DNA from 2 places in the Exiguobacterium sp. PHA03 genome. Region 1 is predicted to be linked to the other one. Evidence: predicted binding sites of a transcription regulator. Region 1 holds the regulator's gene; the other holds the start of a gene.
The links. Region 1 encodes Rex, which represses fermentation and respiration genes when NADH is low (regulators of the CRP and FNR family bind a similar motif). Its sites were predicted from a motif close to TTGTGAAATATTTCACAA; they were not measured.
Positions count from the first base shown of each region.

Region 1 (9,196 bases):
CGCGAACCGCTTGCGTTGTACGAGCATGTCATAGCCAAAATACAATAATGGGACGATCATCGCATAAACTGGCATCTCAAGTGTGTTACTGAGTGCTAAGAATGCCGCAAGCATGACCCACATGCCGGTCTTTGTCTTTTGGTGCATCTCTTCGTATAACGTCGCTAATGCTTCCGTTTGTGTATGTACGTGTTCCATGATCTCCCACCTCTCTATACTGTCATATACTTACATTTTACTGTATCGGTTTCACCTGTAGTGCGATTTTTCAAAAAAAAGATGTCTTGTCGCTTCGGACAAGACATCTTTCATTAGAGACTATGCACTGACCTGGATGATCAGATAGATGACACTATAAGCAACGATCGCGAGCGGTATCAACGCGACACCGATTAGCCAGCCATTTTTGTCACGGATACCGAGATATAAGACGAGACACCCCACGATGAAGGCGATTAATGTCGTAAACGGATTCATGGTCGTTCCCCCTCTAATTGTTTCTGCTCTTAAATTTCCCCCTCCACTCGTCTCATAAACCCTTCAAGGCGCTTCGACACACAACGAAAAGCCAGACGGATTTCCGCCTGGCTTATTCATTGTTAACTTATTTTTTCGTGATGACGACTGTTTTCGTAACGACGTGTCCACCCAGATCCTTCAGTTTCAAGTTGTACGTGTTTTTTCCTTTTTTGAGCGTCACTTTTTTCGTGATCGTCTTTTTGAAGGCTTTCATGACGTACGGTTCTTTGAACGTCCGGCGGTATTCCGCGCTACCATTGAAGTCGAAGCGTAATTCGCTGTAGTTATCGCGAAGTACGATCTTCATCTCAGCTGTTTTTGTTTTACTTGAGACGGTTTTTGGTGCTGTGACGCGAATCGTTGGTAATTCTGTGTCGATGATGACTTGACGGTCGAACGCCACACGATTCCCTTTTCCATCGTATGCTTCGACCTTGAATGACTTGACGCCATCCGTCGTGTACGTCACGTCATGGCTGAACGCATAGTTTTGTTGGGCAGCATCAAAACGTAGTTTAACGGCTTTGCCGTTGATCTTAAACGATTTGATACCTGACTCATCAGAGACATGACCCGCAATGTTGATGACTTTTGATGTTGCAAGACCAAGAGCGACCGGTGTATCGATTTGAACATTTGGTACGGCTTTATCAACGCCTGTCGTGTTGACGTCTTTTTTCACACTGTTTCCAGCATAGTCTTTGACGACGAAGGCAATCTTCGCGCGCTCCGGCAGATCCGTCAACGTGTACGCTTTTTCTGTTGCGGCAAGTGGTTGCTTTAAGACACTTTTGCCATTGACGAGGATATCGTATGACGCAACTCCTGTTCCTTGGTCGCCTGCTGTCCATGAAAGTGTTGATTTCGCAGCATCCCATTTCACAGTAGCTGCTGGCTTTTTCGTATCGACATAGACTGGGAAGAGATTCGTCTGCCATTTTGCGTTCGGATAATCGATCACCGATTTGACTTTGTAGTAGTAAAGACCATCTTTGACCGGTTTCCCGTTGATCGTTCCGTCCCAAGCAGCGCTTGTGACTGGTGTGTAGCCGTCCTCTGAACCGCTGTCGTAGTAGTTCTTGACGACGTCCGTTTGCATATCAAGCTTCTGAAGTGTTGTTTTATTCCGGTCAAGAATCGAATACTCGACTTTTTTCGCATTGCGAAGGAATGAGATGATCGGGAAAGCTTCATCTGCGCTACCGTCGTTGTTCGGTGAGAACGAGACTTTGTTCGCGACAACTTTTCCAGCGGCATTCGTACCAAGGAATTCGAAATCATCCTTCACTTCAGTCGCTAGACCTGTCAATCCGTAGAACGTGTTGTTTTTATCGTACAATGGTGCATCTAAAATCGGAGCTTGATCCCATTTTCCTTTGAATCCAACATAAGGAACTGTCAGTTCTGGATTTTTGCTCTTCGTATCGATCAGACGGACGAATCCTTCGACGAAGTAGCCGTTTTTAAAGACTTGTTCAAGCGGAAGCTCGTTCGCCCAGTCAGTTGTGTTCTTCAAATCGACGGACACGCTGACTTTCGTTGAGCTCTTCGGATTAATCGAGACTGAACTCGCTTTCTTCGAGCCGACTGCAAATGAGATCGGGTATGTGCCTGTGTTGGCATCTACCGTACCGATCGTTCCTTTTTTGAAGATTCCATTTGCTTCAAGGAAGTTCGATCCTTTTGCACCGAGATCTGATTGAACCGTTCCCGCTAGCTTATACGTCACTTTTTCATTGCTGTAGTTTTTTAAATCAAGCGTGAATGTGAACTTCTCGCCGACTTCCTTCAAGGATGCCTTGCCTTCACCTGACTTTGTCTCTGTGATGACGACTGGTGTCTTCATCGCAGCACGAAGATCCATCAGTCCAGCTCCCTCACGACGTGGGGAGTAGAAGTTGCCTGTTTTCAATTGTGCGTTGTATTTTCCTTGATCGAGTTGCGGACGCGATGTATTCATCAAGATGTTTTTGGCGAGTTTAACGCGTGTTGCACCAGTGACTTTGAAGTCCTTCGCAATCCGTTGCATGACGAGTGCTGTTCCACCAGCGACGTGTGGTGCTGCCATCGATGTACCGCTCATGACGCCATACTCGTTATCATTAAGCGTCGAATAGATTTTCCCACCTGGTGCCGTGATTTCCGGCTTGAAGTCAAGGCTTGGCGTGACACCCCATGACGTGAAGTCAGACATTTGTCCTGCGACCGGGTTATCGGTTGAGACCGCTTTTCCGTCAAATGTCACTGCGATTGCCTTGCCTTCTTTTGCTTTTGCTTCGAGATCATTCCCGTCCGCGATGCTAAGCGTCACGAGTGGAATCGTCGGATTGTTGAGCGCCATGCTGACGTAATCCCCATGATCGACTTTACCACGGACGATGACACCTGCTGCGCCTTGCTTCTCAGCTTCTGCTTGAATCATGCTGTAGTTAAAATCACCTGTCCGCACGACGAAGACGACTTTCCCTTTGACGTCTTTACCTTCATAGTTCGAAGCTTGACCGTCACCGACATACACGACATCCTTCTTCTCTTTATCGAAGACGGCAATCGGATTCGGCGAATCTTGTTTTTGGTATGCCAAATAACCGGCATCCTGACCGTCGATCGTCAGCGCCATGCCTTCAAGCGTCAATTTCGTATTTTCGAGTGACGCGACTTGGAGCGCCTGGCTCGTCAATCCTGGTGCACCAACGACACCGATATCCGGGTTTGCTGTATATGGATTACCCGCACCATGACCTGCAAACGCCGAGTTACCAGCAGAGATCGCACACAAGATACCGTTGTTCATCGCGTTGACGATCGCGCGTTGCTCCGGATCATCTGCGTTGACGAACGATGCCGTCGAACCCAGGCTCATGTTGATGACGTCCGCTCCAAGTGCGATGGCATCATCGATTGCTTTGATGTAGATATCACTAAATGTCGATGGCATCCCTGGATCGTTACCGAAGACCTTCATCGCAAGGAGCTGTGTTTCTGGAGCGACCCCTTTAATGCCGCCGTTCGCTTCATCCCCGTTTGCTCCGACCGTACCTGCGACGTGCATCCCGTGCATCGATGCCCCCGCACCTAAGTCACGGATTTCGCTGTCGTGATCGGCATAGTTATAGCCGTACGGTACTTTTTCCGTGAAGTACTTTCCTTTTAAGCCTTTTGTTTCTTTCGCACTCTCGACCTTCGAAGAGGTTAAATCCACCTTTGTCTCTGGACTCAAGACCATGTCCTTGTGCGATGGATCAATCCCCGTATCGATGACCGCGACGACGGTTCCTTCCCCTTTGAAGCCATAGTCCTGCCACGTTTCCTTCGCATTGACCATGTCCTTGCTGTACAGCATGTCTGGCTTGGCACCTTTATCGACGGTTGGGCGCGCATATTCGTGCGCGATATGTACACTTTTGACTCCTTCGAGTTGTTTGATATCTTCGATGTCACCGAACTTCACTTCACCACTGAATCCGTTGATGACGGTTGTGAAGCTTTCTTTATATGTAACAGGAATCGCTTTTTTAGCGATAGCTGACTTGACTGATTTTTGGACGCTGACGAGTCGATCCTTGATCGATTCCTTTTCGGCATTACTCAATGTGCTATACCGCTTGTTTTGAGATTGGGCGATTTGAATCGCCGGTTTTTGTTCCATCTCGATGACGACTCGGACTTTATCCGATTGTTTGTAGTTCTTTTCTTGCCCCGATTTCTTCAGTGAGAGCGCCTGCGGTTTTTGACCCGTCGCTTTGTCTTGCGAGGACAGTGCACCTTGCGCACTGACTAGATTGGAAGACGTCATTAAGACGGCTGCCATAAGTGCAATCTTCTTCTTCATGCGTTCGTTTCCCCTTTTCTGTAAAACCATAGTAGTAATACTAATAAAACAGTTTAAAGAAAATTCTGTATTTTTAGTTTAATGAAGTTAATGGAAATAAACAATTTATATTTGTCTATTTTTTTAATTTATTTCTTTTTGGTGACATTTTATATTTGGAAGGAATTTAACTGGGAACATAAAAAAACTCCTCGAGCACTCGAGGAGTTGAACGTATGCACTTGGTGGAGACTATCGGGATCGAACCGACGACCTTTTGGCTGCCAGCCAAACGCTCTCCCAGCTGAGCTAAGCCCCCATGAATTATCTTTAGTATACGCATCGCTAACTGCTTTATCAATATAAACATAACGCTTTCATAAAAAAGAATTCCTCCCGAAATTGCTGGAAGGAATTCACGATTCATTTATTCAATTCACGCATCAAATCCGCCTGTCGTTCAAGCTCTGCCTGTTGCTCGAGGATCAAGACCTTTTTATACGTCCGCGCAGAAATCAAGATACTGATTTCATAGAGAACGAACAACGGCACTGAGATCATCAAGTGTGACGTCACGTCCGGCGGTGCGATCAATGCCGCAACGACGAACAGCGCGAAATACGCATATTTCCGATTCTTTCGCATGAAATATGGCGTCACAAGACCAAGACGTGTCAGGAACATCGTCACGACCGGCAATTGGAAGAGAAGACCAAACGGCATCGTCAACCGGATCAAGAAACTGAAGTAGTTTTCGACCCCGATGACTTGCTCGATCCCCAATTCTTTCCCGAGATCCGTTGAGACTTCGAGCAAGAAAGGAAGCAACCAGAAATACGAGAAGGCTACACCAGCCAAAAATAGAAAGAAGATGACTGGAATATATGTCAGTGTTGCTTTTTGTTCCTTTTCATAAAGCCCTGGTCGGACGAATGCCCACAGTTGATACATCCAGAACGGTGACGCTAAAATCAGCGCGATGATGAACGCAAGATTCAAATACAACATTAAAGGATCGGCGACGTTGAAGGCATTTAATCCGATACCGAGCTCTTTTAAGTCCGCTTGCAGAAAACGGACGAGCGGTCGGACGAGCGGAAATGCGACAGCGAACAGGACGACGACGATGAGGAGCGACCAGACAATCCGCTTACGCAGTTCGTCTAGGTGCGACGTCATGCTTTGTTCTTGATCAACCGTCATGATTCAATCACTTCTCTTTCGGTTCGTCCTTTTTATCGTCGTCCATGATGCCGTTCGTGGCATTCTTGAACTCTTTCAATGTTTGACCGGCAGCACGACCGAATTCCGGTAACTTCTTCGGTCCGAAGATGATCAACGCGACGACAGCGATTAATCCGATACTCGCAGGTCCGATACCTAGCGTGAGCGGGATAAGGTTTTCCATTATGATTTCACTCCTTCAGCTGATTGCGAATAATGCTTCATGAAATAAACTAACGACTGCAACTCGATCGATAAATCGATGTGATGAACCCGAACGCTCGCTGGCACGTTCAACCGTGCAGGCGTGAAGTTCAGAATGCCTGTCACACCATACTCGACTAACTCATCCGCTACTGACTGTGCGAACTGGGATGGAACCGTCAAGATGGCGACATCGACCTGATTCGCTTCGATTTGTTCTTTCATGTCCGAAACATGATAGATTGGAACGTCATGCGTCGTTGTTCCGACCTTCTCTTCGTCCGCATCAAACGCAACGACTATCCGAGTACTATTATTCTTTAAAAAGTTATAATTTGCAAACGCTGTTCCGAGATGACCGACCCCGATCAAGGCGACATTCGTCACCTCATCTTGATTCAAGGTTTTCCGGAAAAACGTTAAGAGATGTTGAACGTTATATCCATACCCCTTCTTCCCTAGTGCCCCAAAGTAGGAAAAGTCGCGACGAATCGTTGCTGAATCAACCTTCACCGCCTCGCTTAACTCAGCAGAAGAGACGCGGAGCTTACCTGAATTGTATAAACTTTGGATGAAACGATAATATAGCGGCAACCGTTTTGCTGTCGCTTGTGGAATTTTTGTGTCTGGTCCATTCATCCTGCAGTTCCCCCTTCGGCCACATCCATCGTGGCACCCAAATCTTTGCAAAAAGCTTTCTACTCTCCTTGATTGTAAACCACTTCACATAGAGTCACAAATAATATATTCCGCAGGACCTCGCGCTTTTGTTCGTGATAGACTAAAGGGTGGAAGGATGGATGGAAATGATACTCTTACAAGTCAACCAACTCTCGAAATCATTCGGCGTCGAGCCGATTTTAGAAAATATCAAACTAGAAGTACAGGAGCGCGACCGAATTGCGCTCGTCGGTCGAAATGGTGCCGGTAAATCAACCTTGCTCAAAATCATCGCTGGTGAACTCAGTCATGACTCGGGCGATATCATGAAAGGTAAAGATGTCAAAATCGGCTATCTCGCGCAAGACAGTGGTCTCGAATCGAATGAGACGATCTGGAACGAGATGCTGACCGTCTTTGAACATCTGCAAGAACAAGAACGGACACTGCGCCGGATGGAAATCGAGATGGGCATGGAGCACATTTTGAACGACCCGGTCGCGTACGATCGTCTCTTGAAGACGTATGATCAAGCGCAACACGACTTCTCAGAAGCCGGTGGTTATCAGTTCGAAGCGAATATCCGCTCCGTCCTGCACGGCATGCGCTTTTATCCGGATGATTACTCGCGCCGGATTCAGACATTGTCCGGGGGTCAACGGACACGGCTCGCCTTAGCGAAGATGCTCCTGCAAGCACCAGAGCTTCTCATTCTCGATGAGCCGACAAACCACCTGGATATCGATACGCTTGCTTGGCTTGAAAGTTACCTCGGTGGTTATCGTGGTGCCGTTCTGATCGTCTCGCACGACCGGTACTTCCTCGACCAAGTCGTCAATGTCGTCTATGAATTGTCGCGCAATGTCTGTCGTAAGTTCACGGGGAACTATACGAAGTACTTGGAACAAAAAGCAGCCTTATACGACCAGGAAATGAAGCAGTTCGAACAGCAGCAAGAAGAAATCGCGAAGATGCAGGACTTCATTCAACGTAACATCGCTCGGGCGACGACGACAAAGCGTGCTCAAAGCGTTCGAAAACGGCTCGAAAAGGTCGACCGACTCGATCGTCCAGATGGAGATGAGCGTAGCACGGTCCTCTCCTTCCCAATCGAAAAACAGAGCGGGAATGACGTTCTTCAAGTCAATCAACTGGCGATCGGTTACGAAGAAGCTGTCTCAAAAGACATCACGTTCCGCTTGCAACGCGGTGAATCACTGGCACTCGTCGGACCGAACGGAATCGGGAAGTCGACGCTCTTAAAAGTCCTCGTCGGTCGTTTACGTCCTCTCTTCGGTGATTTCCGTTTCGGCACCGGCGTCTCGATCGGGTATTACGATCAAGAGCAAGCGGAACTCAATGACCGGAACCGTGTCATCGATGAGATTTGGAACGAATGGCCACTGATGCGCGAACAAGAAGTCCGTTCTGTGCTCGGACAATTCCTGTTCAGCGGCGACGATGTCTTCAAAATCGTTCATGAATTGTCTGGTGGCGAACGCGGACGTCTCGCGCTCGCAAAACTGAAACTCCGGAAGACGAACGTCCTCATCCTTGACGAGCCAACGAACCACTTGGATCTGGATTCGAAGATGGTCCTTGAGAACGCTCTCGTCGACTATGAAGGTACGCTACTCTTCGTCTCCCATGACCGCTACTTCATCGATCGGATCGCGACACGCGTCATCGAGATGAGTGAAGCTGGTGTGACAGAATACCTCGGCGATTATTCGTACTACACAGAGAAGAAGGCCGAACAAGAAGAAATCGCTCGCCTTGAAGCCGAAGAGGCAAAAGCGGCAAAAGTCACGGCATCGAAGACGATCGACAAAGAAGCACAGAAAGAAGAAAAAAAACGCCGTCAGCAAATCGAACAACTCGAACAAGATATTGAACGGCTCGAACAGCGTTCAGCGGAAATCGAACAGTTGCTTTGCGAACCGGAAGTCTTTAATGATATTCCAAAAGCGACAGCGTTATCTGCGGAACGGGACCAGATCGATGTCGATCTACTCGAATTGATGGAACGATGGGAGAACCAACACTGATGCGAACGAAAAGCTTTTTCATCAACCTGATTCAGGGACTGTTATCCGGTATTCTTTATTTCGTTCCGATGTATGCGGACTACGTGTCGACCTTCATCCGCCCGGATGCCTTTAATGCTGCGCTTCCTTTGTTCCTTCTGATTTCTTGCATGATCGGACTTGTCATCCAGACATGGAGCGGTCTTTTCGTCAGTCTACTCTCTGGACTATGCTGTACGCTTCTAACGACACAACTGTTCGTCGAACTCACTGACCCGTTGATCCTATCGTATTACGGTAGTGTCTCACCGCTCACCGCTTTCTTGATCAGCTGTGTCGGGGTTTGGGCGCTGGCAATCATTTTTTATTTGCTCGATGGTTATCAGTATAGTAAACGTCACGGACTCGAAGGTTCTTCAAACGAAATCGATTCACAACCTTGAAGTCCGATCGATGAACTAGATACGCGATATGAAAAAAGGAGTGGAGATTCCGGTAGCTAGACCGGTCTCTCCACTCCTTTTTATTTGAATCAAAACGAATCGTACGATGAATCAAGCATTCACACTTCTATCATTTTGTCGGTCGAGCAATCGTAAACGTCTTCCCGATCGTCGCATAATCATTTCCCGCTAAACGAGCGACAGCCTTCAATCCTGCCGCATCGATCCGGAACGACTCTACGAGTTCATCCGCGACGTGATAGCGCAGTACTTCCCCGATCAAAAGATCGGCACCTTCTAGCTCGACA
Region 1 is NZ_JAUTYQ010000001.1:2,116,099-2,125,294, forward strand. It holds gene Q7C19_RS11005 (hypothetical protein) at 1-198, opposite strand, end outside; gene Q7C19_RS11010 (hypothetical protein) at 319-477, opposite strand; gene Q7C19_RS11015 (S8 family serine peptidase) at 605-4,351, opposite strand; tRNA gene Q7C19_RS11020 (tRNA-Ala) at 4,574-4,649, opposite strand; gene tatC (twin-arginine translocase subunit TatC) at 4,754-5,533, opposite strand; gene Q7C19_RS11030 (twin-arginine translocase TatA/TatE family subunit) at 5,541-5,738, opposite strand; gene Q7C19_RS11035 (redox-sensing transcriptional repressor Rex) at 5,738-6,397, opposite strand; gene Q7C19_RS11040 (ATP-binding cassette domain-containing protein) at 6,565-8,466, shown strand; gene Q7C19_RS11045 (hypothetical protein) at 8,466-8,888, shown strand; gene Q7C19_RS11050 (flavin reductase family protein) at 9,019-9,196, opposite strand, start outside.

Region 2 (9,196 bases), 1.9 Mb from region 1:
AACTGAGTCGTCCCGTTGGTAAAATCTCTTTTACCATTGCCCCTAATGTATCGACGTGTGCCGTCAGTAACCGCGTGCGAGTTGAAGCACCAGGCAAAGTCGCTAAGATGGCTCCTTTCTCGAGTTTTCGATACGTGATGCCTTCTGCCATCAATCGCTTTTCTACGTATGTAATCGCTTCTTTCGTCGAACCTGTCGGACTTGGAATCGAGACCAGCTCTTCAATCGTACGTATGACTTCTTTCATGTTCATTCGCTCCCTTTCAATCGGACTACAACGTGCTATCCGCTTTGTTTTCATGATAACAAATATTCATTCTTTGTCGGTACTGATATCCTACATGAACTACGCGAAAAAGCTGTAGCACTTTTTTGCTACAGCTTTTTGTCCACACCATATAATGAACTTAGACGTATTTTTTCATCCAAATATCATCGCGGTATGTGCCATCTTCTAATTTTACGGAGTCTGGATCTTCGGCATATACTTCAAAGCCGAGCGATTCGTAAAGACTTTGCGCTGCTTCATTTCCTGATAATACGGCAAGAATGACTTGCTCAACGTCTGGTAACTTCTTCGCCTCGTCGATCAAGGCCTCCATTAGAGCACGACCGGTCCCTCCACGATATGCAGGCGAAACATATACTCCGGAAATCATCGCTTTGTGCGATTCACGTGACAGTTCATATGGCTTGACCTGACCAAACCCAAACAATACATCGCCGTCGAACATACCGAGCCAAATCTCATCGGAGTCGGGTTCTCCTTCTAGACCTTCTCGTACTTCGCGGAGCGGGGTTTGCTGTTCATCGTCAAACGAATGACCGAACGCATCTGGATGATTCTTTAATCCCTCAAGGCGTAGATTCCAGTATTGTTCTGCATCCTCTTTAGTTAATTTTCGAAAAGTATACATGACTGTCGATTCTCTCCTTTTTTGGGTTTCATGACGTACAAATAATAACGGAAAAACGCTTCTATCTCTTACTTAACCCTTTTCTAGTAAAATAAAACCTAGATTTTTTTCTCTTTTAATTTCACTTAAATACAGTAGTGATATTTGCCTCTTTTTTTCTCATAACAAAAACTCAAAGGTGGACACTAAGATACAGGATCACCATTTGAGTTTTTAAGCTCTCTATTTATGAGGTTTTCGTCATGCTTTGCGCCGTTAATCTTGCAAGACAGGTTCGAGTGTCTGACGCAATACATCAGCAGAATGATGAAACTTCTTCATTTCTTCTTCCGTCAACGCGACTTCAATGATTTCCCGCACACCTTGACGATTGATGATCGCCGGTACTCCGATGTGAATGCCGGAAATCCCGTACTGCCCATCTACATACGCCCCGACCGTCAACAAACAGTTCTCGTTCCCAAGGATGGCACGCACGATTCGAACAAGTCCAAGTCCAATCGCATAATAAGTTGCTCCTTTACGTTCGATAATATGGTAGGCAGCATCCCGAACGTTGATATAGATTTGATCAAGGTCTGCTTGAGAATAACGATCGTCCTCAGCAAGTAGTTCATCAATTGTTTTTCCATAAATACGGCTATTACTCCAGGCAGCGAATTCCGTATCTCCATGTTCTCCAAGAATGTAGGCATGGGCATTGCGAGAATCGATGTGAAAGTATTCTCCAAGCATTTGACGCAGACGTGCTGTATCGAGCACCGTTCCTGATCCAAATACGCGTGATTTTGGAAGACCGGAATATTTCCAAGCCAGATGTGCCATGATATCAACCGGATTGGAAGCCACGACGATGAGACCATCAAAACCAGAATCCATAATCTGACGAATCATTTCTTTCATGATCAATGCATTCTTTGCGACGAGATCGAGTCTCGTCTCTCCTGGTTTTTGAGGAGCTCCCGCCGTGATGACGACGACCTCAGCCTCTCGGCAGTCCATATAATCTCCAGCCCAGATCCGCATCGGTGAAGAACTAAACGGGGTTCCGTGGTTCAAGTCCATCGCTTCACCTTCTGCTTTTGCTTTATTGACGTCAATGATGACAAGTTCCTCACAAAGTCCGGCTGTTGACATCTGATAAGCAAAGCTTGAACCGACCGCACCTGCTCCGATTAACGCCACCCGTGTTACTTTCGCATGTAATTCCATCTCGTTATGTCCACCCTTTCATTCGTTCTAAGAGTTTGTTAACTATCTCACAAATAAATTGTAACATCTTTCACATTCTTTGTAATATGTGAAATTAATCACATTTGTCCATTTTGTGTCATCGATATCCTAACATAAGGAATTACCCTGTCATACTTTGCACTTACCAGAATCGGACGATGATAAACCCGATTCCACTCGCTAGACCACTCGTCATGACGTTTACCGCATCATTTCCAAGAAACCAAATACCCGATACGTAAGCTGTCGGTTGTCCATGATGCTCTCGTTTTTCCGTACGTTCCCCGCAAACTGAACATTCATACACGCGTTGCCACATTGCTCCAAATAGTGTATCGAGCAGACTTCCAAGGACACCGATACCTGTCACAAGTAAGGCCTCTGTCAAAGAAAGAGAGAAGATCCACTGCGCTGCTAAAGCGATGAACGCAGCTCCAGCAATTGTTCCTAACGTTCCGATTAACGACATCGCTCCGCTCGTTCCTGCTGGTACCCGTCGTAATGTTTTCAAAGACCATGGATCACGTCTTGAGAGTGGACCGATTTCCGAAGCCCATGTATCGGCATTCGATGCCGCGATGACGAATAGGAATAACAAGAGATATGCAAAATTCATCGTCATGGCGTAGGCTATAGCAGCGACGAACGCTACTCCTCCATTCGCAAGTACTTGCCATCCGTCACGTGCACCCTCTTTTTCGACGATCGCGTCCACGGATTTTTTTCTAGAACGCCCAATTTTCGATAAAAGACTCGAGCTGCCAAAGAAGAGTAAGAGCACCACTAAACCTTTCAAGCCGAATCCAAATGAGACACCACTGCCGACGAGCATTGTCAAGACAGCCCCGCTTGTCGTCAACAAGCGAAAATATCGTCCAGTCCAGGCGAGAATGAGACAAAATAAAATCGTAACACTTAACATCGGATAACCTCTTGGTCCGTGACGATGAGATCAACTGGGATATCGAAGTCTTCCACTTCAAAATCTGGAAAGAGCTGTTCTGAAAAGGCGATGGATACTTTACAACCTGTGTATGTCACGAGTGCACGATCATAATAACCGCCTCCCCACCCTAAGCGATAGCCATCCCGTCGATAGGCGCGTCCCGGAACGAGACAAAATCCCGCTTGATCAAGTGTAGTGCGACGAGCTGAATCCATTGGTTCTGCGATTCCCATCTGATTATGCTGCAATTGATCTTCTGGTCTGTATTCATAAAAGACCATCTCTTCTCCGACTACTTTCGGTATCAAGACCGTCTTGTCCTCTTGCCACGCTTGTTTAATCAATATGCTTGTATCACATTCATTTCGAAATGCTAACGTGATTGCGACACAAGTCGCTTGTTGCCATTCAGGCAATAACAAAACATGTTCGTGTATTAACCGTTCCTTTTCAGCACGGTTCTCCATCACATCTAATCTTTCTTTGATCAGACGGCGTACTTCTTGTTTGTTCATAACTGTCTTCCTTTCCACAAAAAAAGCCATCACACGAAGTGACGGCTTCCATCTCAATTATTTCACTTCACGGTGAAGTGTGTGTTTACGGAGACGTGGGTTGTATTTCTTCAACTCAAGACGCTCTGGGTTGTTACGCTTGTTCTTTTTAGTGATATAAGTACGGTCACCAGTTTCAGTGCAAGCTAATGTGATTTTAACGCGCATGGAATTCCCTCCTATCTAGCTCTCGATGTATCAAGTGATTTTGCTTTACATAAGGTTAAGCATACTCAAGTATCGTACCAAGAAAGGAAAGGAATTGCAACTGTTCATCCGTTCTTTTTCGGATTCGTCACGTGTTGATATGGTTTTTCAAGGTTCTCTTCAAAACGAAGGGGTTTCTTTTCAACGTGATACTCCTGTTCCACCCCGTTGCGTGACTCTTCCCGTTCTAGATAAACGACAGCCGATTGACGCAATGCGTCTCCTTCAAGTCGTTTTAACGCAACGACCAGACCACCTGAACGATCCGGAGAACGCTCACTCTCGACATCATAAACATTACTGACGAGTGGCAACTCTTTCATCTTGGCGATTGCCTGGGCAGCTGACGCTGTTTCCATATTGAAGTTATGGACGACTTGGAAGTCAACGATCTTCGCCAAGGCTTGCGCCTGACGCAAGAAGGCTAGATTTAACGCAGCCAGTTGATTGTATGTTTGAACGAGCGGTAGACCTGTCACTTGTACCCCGTATACATGCACACCCTCCTCGAATCGATACGCTTCAGGATGTTCCGTTACGACGTAGACGTTCTCTCCCGCTGCCGCTAGTCGTCTAGCTACATCACGAACTGGACGGTGAGATTGTTCGTAATCCCGAGTGAACATTAGAATACCATCCTTGTTCAAAGCAGCATCGCGTTTGACCGCAACATAATAGTCATGAGCCGTTAAGAAAACATCTGGTTCAATGTCTTCATCTTGCAAGAACGGATATTGTTGATAACGCCCTTCCAACCAGTCCATCGTTAATTCTTGTGCATCGAGACGACGTTCGGTTTCTTCAAAACGTAAGATATGTTCACGGAACCGGTTCGCAGCGTACTGTGCTGTCGTCTGTCCGTCTAAAATGAACGGCCAGTCACTTGAGACAGCAAGTAGATATTCTCGAATGAGCTGGCGTTTCGCCTTGACAGTCAATGCATCTTGATGACGATTTCGCGCAACGATTCCTGCTAGTCTCTTTTCGAGCTGGTGGAGATGGCGAATCATCCAGTCGTTGCGCTCGTTGATCCAGACTTCCGCATAGCCTTTTCGTCCCCACGTTCCCATCGCGACATGTGCCGTATCGATGTCTTGGAAGTGACGTTCGAGGAACATAGCTGGTGAAATCGACTCAATCGCCTGATCCTCTAGACGTTCCATCGCTTTACCAAGGAAATCAGGTCCTTCGAACCACCAGTGACCAAACAATTCAGCATCAAATGGTGCTGTGACGAGAAATGGCGGGAAGTCTTGTCCTTGATATGCATCTAAATGTTCACCAAGTGCTTGAGCAAAATCTGCTGCATGCTCACTTGTTCGTTGCCATGCCCAGTCACGTACGTAATAGTCTTTTTGATCCGTCTCACCTGTTACACGATGCAATTTCAACCCGGTATCATAACGTAAGCCTTCCGGATGCATGAACTCAGCAATTTGATCCCATTCCCGATCATACGCGAGATCCCGATAAAACTCACGATAATCAGGATGTCCCGGATACCCGATGACAGAACTCCAGATTTTTCCGGAAATGATTTGATCACGCGGGAAGAGTGCTACGCCGTGTGGAGAATAGACGGGTGCTCCGATTCCGTGTTTTGGTGCTGGATCGGCGTTTAAAATCGAATGTTCATCGACGAACGTATAGCGAATGCCTTCCTCATATAAAATCCGATCAAGTCCTGGCGTATAGGCACATTCCGGCATCCAAAGACCTGATGGACGGAATCCGTAATGGCGTTCAAAACAGTTCAAGCCTGTCTGAATTTCAGAGCGCGCCGCTTGTTCAGACAACATGTGAGGACTGAACCCGTGTGTCGCCGTACAGGTAATCAAATCAAGATAGCCTTGCTCTTTGTAATGGCGGAATGCCCGGTTCAAATCTTTTTCCCAGTGAAGGAACGTATTCAATAAATCTTGATAGCGGTCTTGATAGAATAAAAGAGCATCTCGTTCCTTTTGGTCAAGCTCTCGCTCCAGTTCCTGACGAATCAAACGTAATGTGTCCTCGATATGCTCGATGTAGCGGTCTTGAATCAGTGGATCGGCAAGCATCTCGATGACCGGCGGTGAAATACTGACTGTCCAACCGAGCGGACGTGATAAGCGGTCGACTTCCCACAATAATGGAATGTAGGTTTCTGAAATCGCTTCATACATCCACCGTTCCTCGAGACGATGCGCCTCTTCATGACGGATATATGGTAAGTGTGCATGTAAGACGAGTGAAAAATATCCTTTTCGCATAGCTTCTCTTCCTTTCCTCTCTCTAATTCCATTATCGGACGCGATCGAAATAAGAATACGGGCGTAATACCTCGACCCATTCCGGCTGTTCGACCTCACCGTATTGCCAATGATGCACGACTTCGGCGAAGCGTCCGTCTGTGACTGGTTCGTCACGTGGTGTCTCGACTGGTTTCGAACGTAGTACTGGAACGAAATCTCCATCAATCGTTTGAATGCCCCATTCAATGATGTATGTAGTATTCGGGGCAACTGGTCGAACGAACCAAGCATTCGTCATCTCAGGCAGTTCGAACTGATACGTACGATTCGCTTGTCCTTGTTCGTAATCGACGAGTGTGACGTCAATGATGCGTAACTCTTTACGGAACGAATCAAATGTCGTGTGATAATGCGTTTCTAACAACTGTTTCGACAGTTCAGACAATTCCCAGTAGACATATAACGCAGTCGGTGACTGAACGATTGCATGGAGAATATCATCTTCATAATGCGTCGCCATTCCAAACGCATCACGTTCGAGTGATGGCATCACTTGCACAGACGGTACGACATCTAATACCGGTGCAGTCGACTTTTTGGTCTGTTTGACAGTTTTTGATTTTACTTTCGGTGCTTCTACAGTTGGTTGATTTGTCAATGATTTACGATATTTGGTCCAAGCATATTTAATTTTTCCTTCAGTCGTATCCAATTGAGCTGCGATTTGTTTTGTTGTCAGCCCTTGTTCTTTCATTTTAATGATTTGCTCAAGCATTCCCAATCACCTCTCTGTCATTATTCACTTCTTTCCTATTCTACAAACGTGTTTCGAATCCCTTTACAAAAAAAGTAGGCAGAGGAAATTCCTCCTGCCTACTTAGTTCACCCATTTAAATCATAATGTTTTCCTTTTTCGAGATAGATCAGATGTTCCCCGACGTTCGTCAAGTGGTCACCCATTCGCTCGATATATCGGCAAATGTTCGTGAATTGCATGACTTCATCGACAACGATCGGTTGCAAGGACATATGACGCATATACTGACGGAGCGCCTTGTATGTCGTCTCATCGATGACATTGTCGAGATCAGACAGTGCTTTTGCTTTTTCGACATCTCCATCACGATATGCAACGATTGCGGTTTCCGTCATATCGAGTAATGTCTCAAACGCTTCCTTCAACAAGGAGATATCGATGACGTATGGAAATGTTTCGACACGAAGGACTGCTTTTGAAATATTTCCTGCATAATCCGCAATCCGCTCGAGATCCGATGAAATCTTCATCGCTGTGATGATCCGTCGTAAATCCGTCGCAACTGGTTGTTGCTTCGCGATTAAGAGGATCGCATCATCGTTGATTTCGAGTTCAAGATCATCGAGTTCATTGTCGTTCGCAATGACACCACGTGCGATATCTTGATCATATTTTTCGAGCGCCTCTGCTGTCGTTGCGATTTGTTGCATCGTTTTTCGTGCTAGTAAAAAGACTTTTTGATCGAGTATTGCAAGGTTTTCTCCAAAAATTGTACGGTTCGCTGCCATTCGTCTCGTCTCCCCTTCTTATCCGAATCGTCCTGAAATGTAATCTTCCGTCCGTTTGTCGGTCGGATTTCCAAAGATCCGGTCTGTTTGATCGAACTCGACGACTTCACCATTCAAGAAGAATGCTGTTTTGTCAGATACACGTGCAGCTTGCTGCATGTTGTGCGTGACGATGATAATTGAGTAGTCCGATTTCAACTCTTGGACGAGTTCTTCTACTTTTAATGTAGAAATCGGGTCCAGTGCCGATGTCGGCTCATCCATCAAAATGACATCCGGCTCGATCGCGAGGCAACGCGCGATACAGAGACGTTGTTGTTGACCACCCGAAAGACCGTAGGCATTTTCATTTAAGCGATCTTTGACTTCATCCCAAATCGCTGCTCGGCGTAAACTACGTTCCACGATCTCATCAAGGATTTTTTTGTTTTTAACGCCATGGACACGTGGACCATATGCGATGTTATCGTAAATTGATTTTGGGAATGGATTCGGTTGCTGAAAGACCATTCCGACAGACGTCCGTAATTCTTCAACACCATACTCTTTTTCAAAGATATTACGTCCGTGATACTCAATGACACCATTCGTCCGCACGATCGGAACGAGTTCGACCATCCGGTTCAATGTTTTGATGAATGTCGATTTACCGCATCCTGACGGTCCAATAATTGCCGTAACTTCATTTTTTTTGATATCAAGATTGACATCTTTAAGCGCGTGATCGTCACCGTACCATAAATTTAAATTTTTAACGTTATAGACGCTCTCGCGTGCTACTACTGGTTGGTTCATACGCTCTGCCCCTTCTGTGACGACTGATTTCGTATTCAGCTTCGTATCCATCATCTGTCTTCCTCCTTAAAAGAAATCCCTTCTATCTCGTTCGATTAATAGCGTTTAGAAAATCGGTTCCGAATCCAGATCGCAAGCGAGTTCATCGTCAAGAGAATGACCATCAAGATGATGATTCCTGCTGCTGCAAGACCTTGGAAGTCCGCTTGTGGACGACTTGTCCAGTTATAGATTTGAATCGGTAATGCCGTGAACTCTGAAAAGATCCCTTCTGGCGCACGGGCGATGAAAATGGCAGCTCCGACCATGATCAACGGTGCTGTCTCACCGATCGCTCGGGATACAGCTAAGATGATTCCTGTAATGACTCCCGGAAGTGATGCCGGAAGAACGACTTTGAACGTCGTTTGCCATTTCGATGCACCGAGTGCGAGTGATGCATGGCGCATCGCTTGTGGCACGGCGCGAATTGCTTCTTGAGAAGAAACGATGACGACCGGAAGACTCATCAATGCGAGTGTCAAAGCTCCAGCAATCAACGTCGAACCGAAGCCCATATTACGGACGAAGAACGTTAATCCGAGTAAACCAAAGACGATCGACGGAACACCTGCGAGGTTCGAGATATTGACCTCGATGAACGATGTCATCCGACTCTTTTTTGCATATTCTTCTAAATAAATTGCTGCTCCAACACCAATGATGAAAATCATCGGGATGATCAGGAGCATCAAGAAGATCGATCCCATTAACGCTGGATAGATTCCG
Region 2 is NZ_JAUTYQ010000001.1:209,997-219,192, reverse strand. It holds gene Q7C19_RS01105 (M42 family metallopeptidase) at 1-247, opposite strand, end outside; gene Q7C19_RS01100 (GNAT family N-acetyltransferase) at 408-917, opposite strand; gene Q7C19_RS01095 (L-lactate dehydrogenase) at 1,173-2,129, opposite strand; gene Q7C19_RS01090 (DUF92 domain-containing protein) at 2,293-3,072, opposite strand; gene Q7C19_RS01085 (5-formyltetrahydrofolate cyclo-ligase) at 3,066-3,611, opposite strand; gene rpmG (50S ribosomal protein L33) at 3,669-3,818, opposite strand; gene Q7C19_RS01075 (1,4-alpha-glucan branching protein domain-containing protein) at 3,923-6,106, opposite strand; gene Q7C19_RS01070 (DUF4912 domain-containing protein) at 6,138-6,863, opposite strand; gene phoU (phosphate signaling complex protein PhoU) at 6,971-7,633, opposite strand; gene pstB (phosphate ABC transporter ATP-binding protein PstB) at 7,652-8,428, opposite strand; gene pstA (phosphate ABC transporter permease PstA) at 8,524-9,196, opposite strand, start outside.
Region 2: Q7C19_RS01095 (L-lactate dehydrogenase) is a predicted target of Rex. The motif match lies at 2,216-2,233, and genes of this name have one in related genera.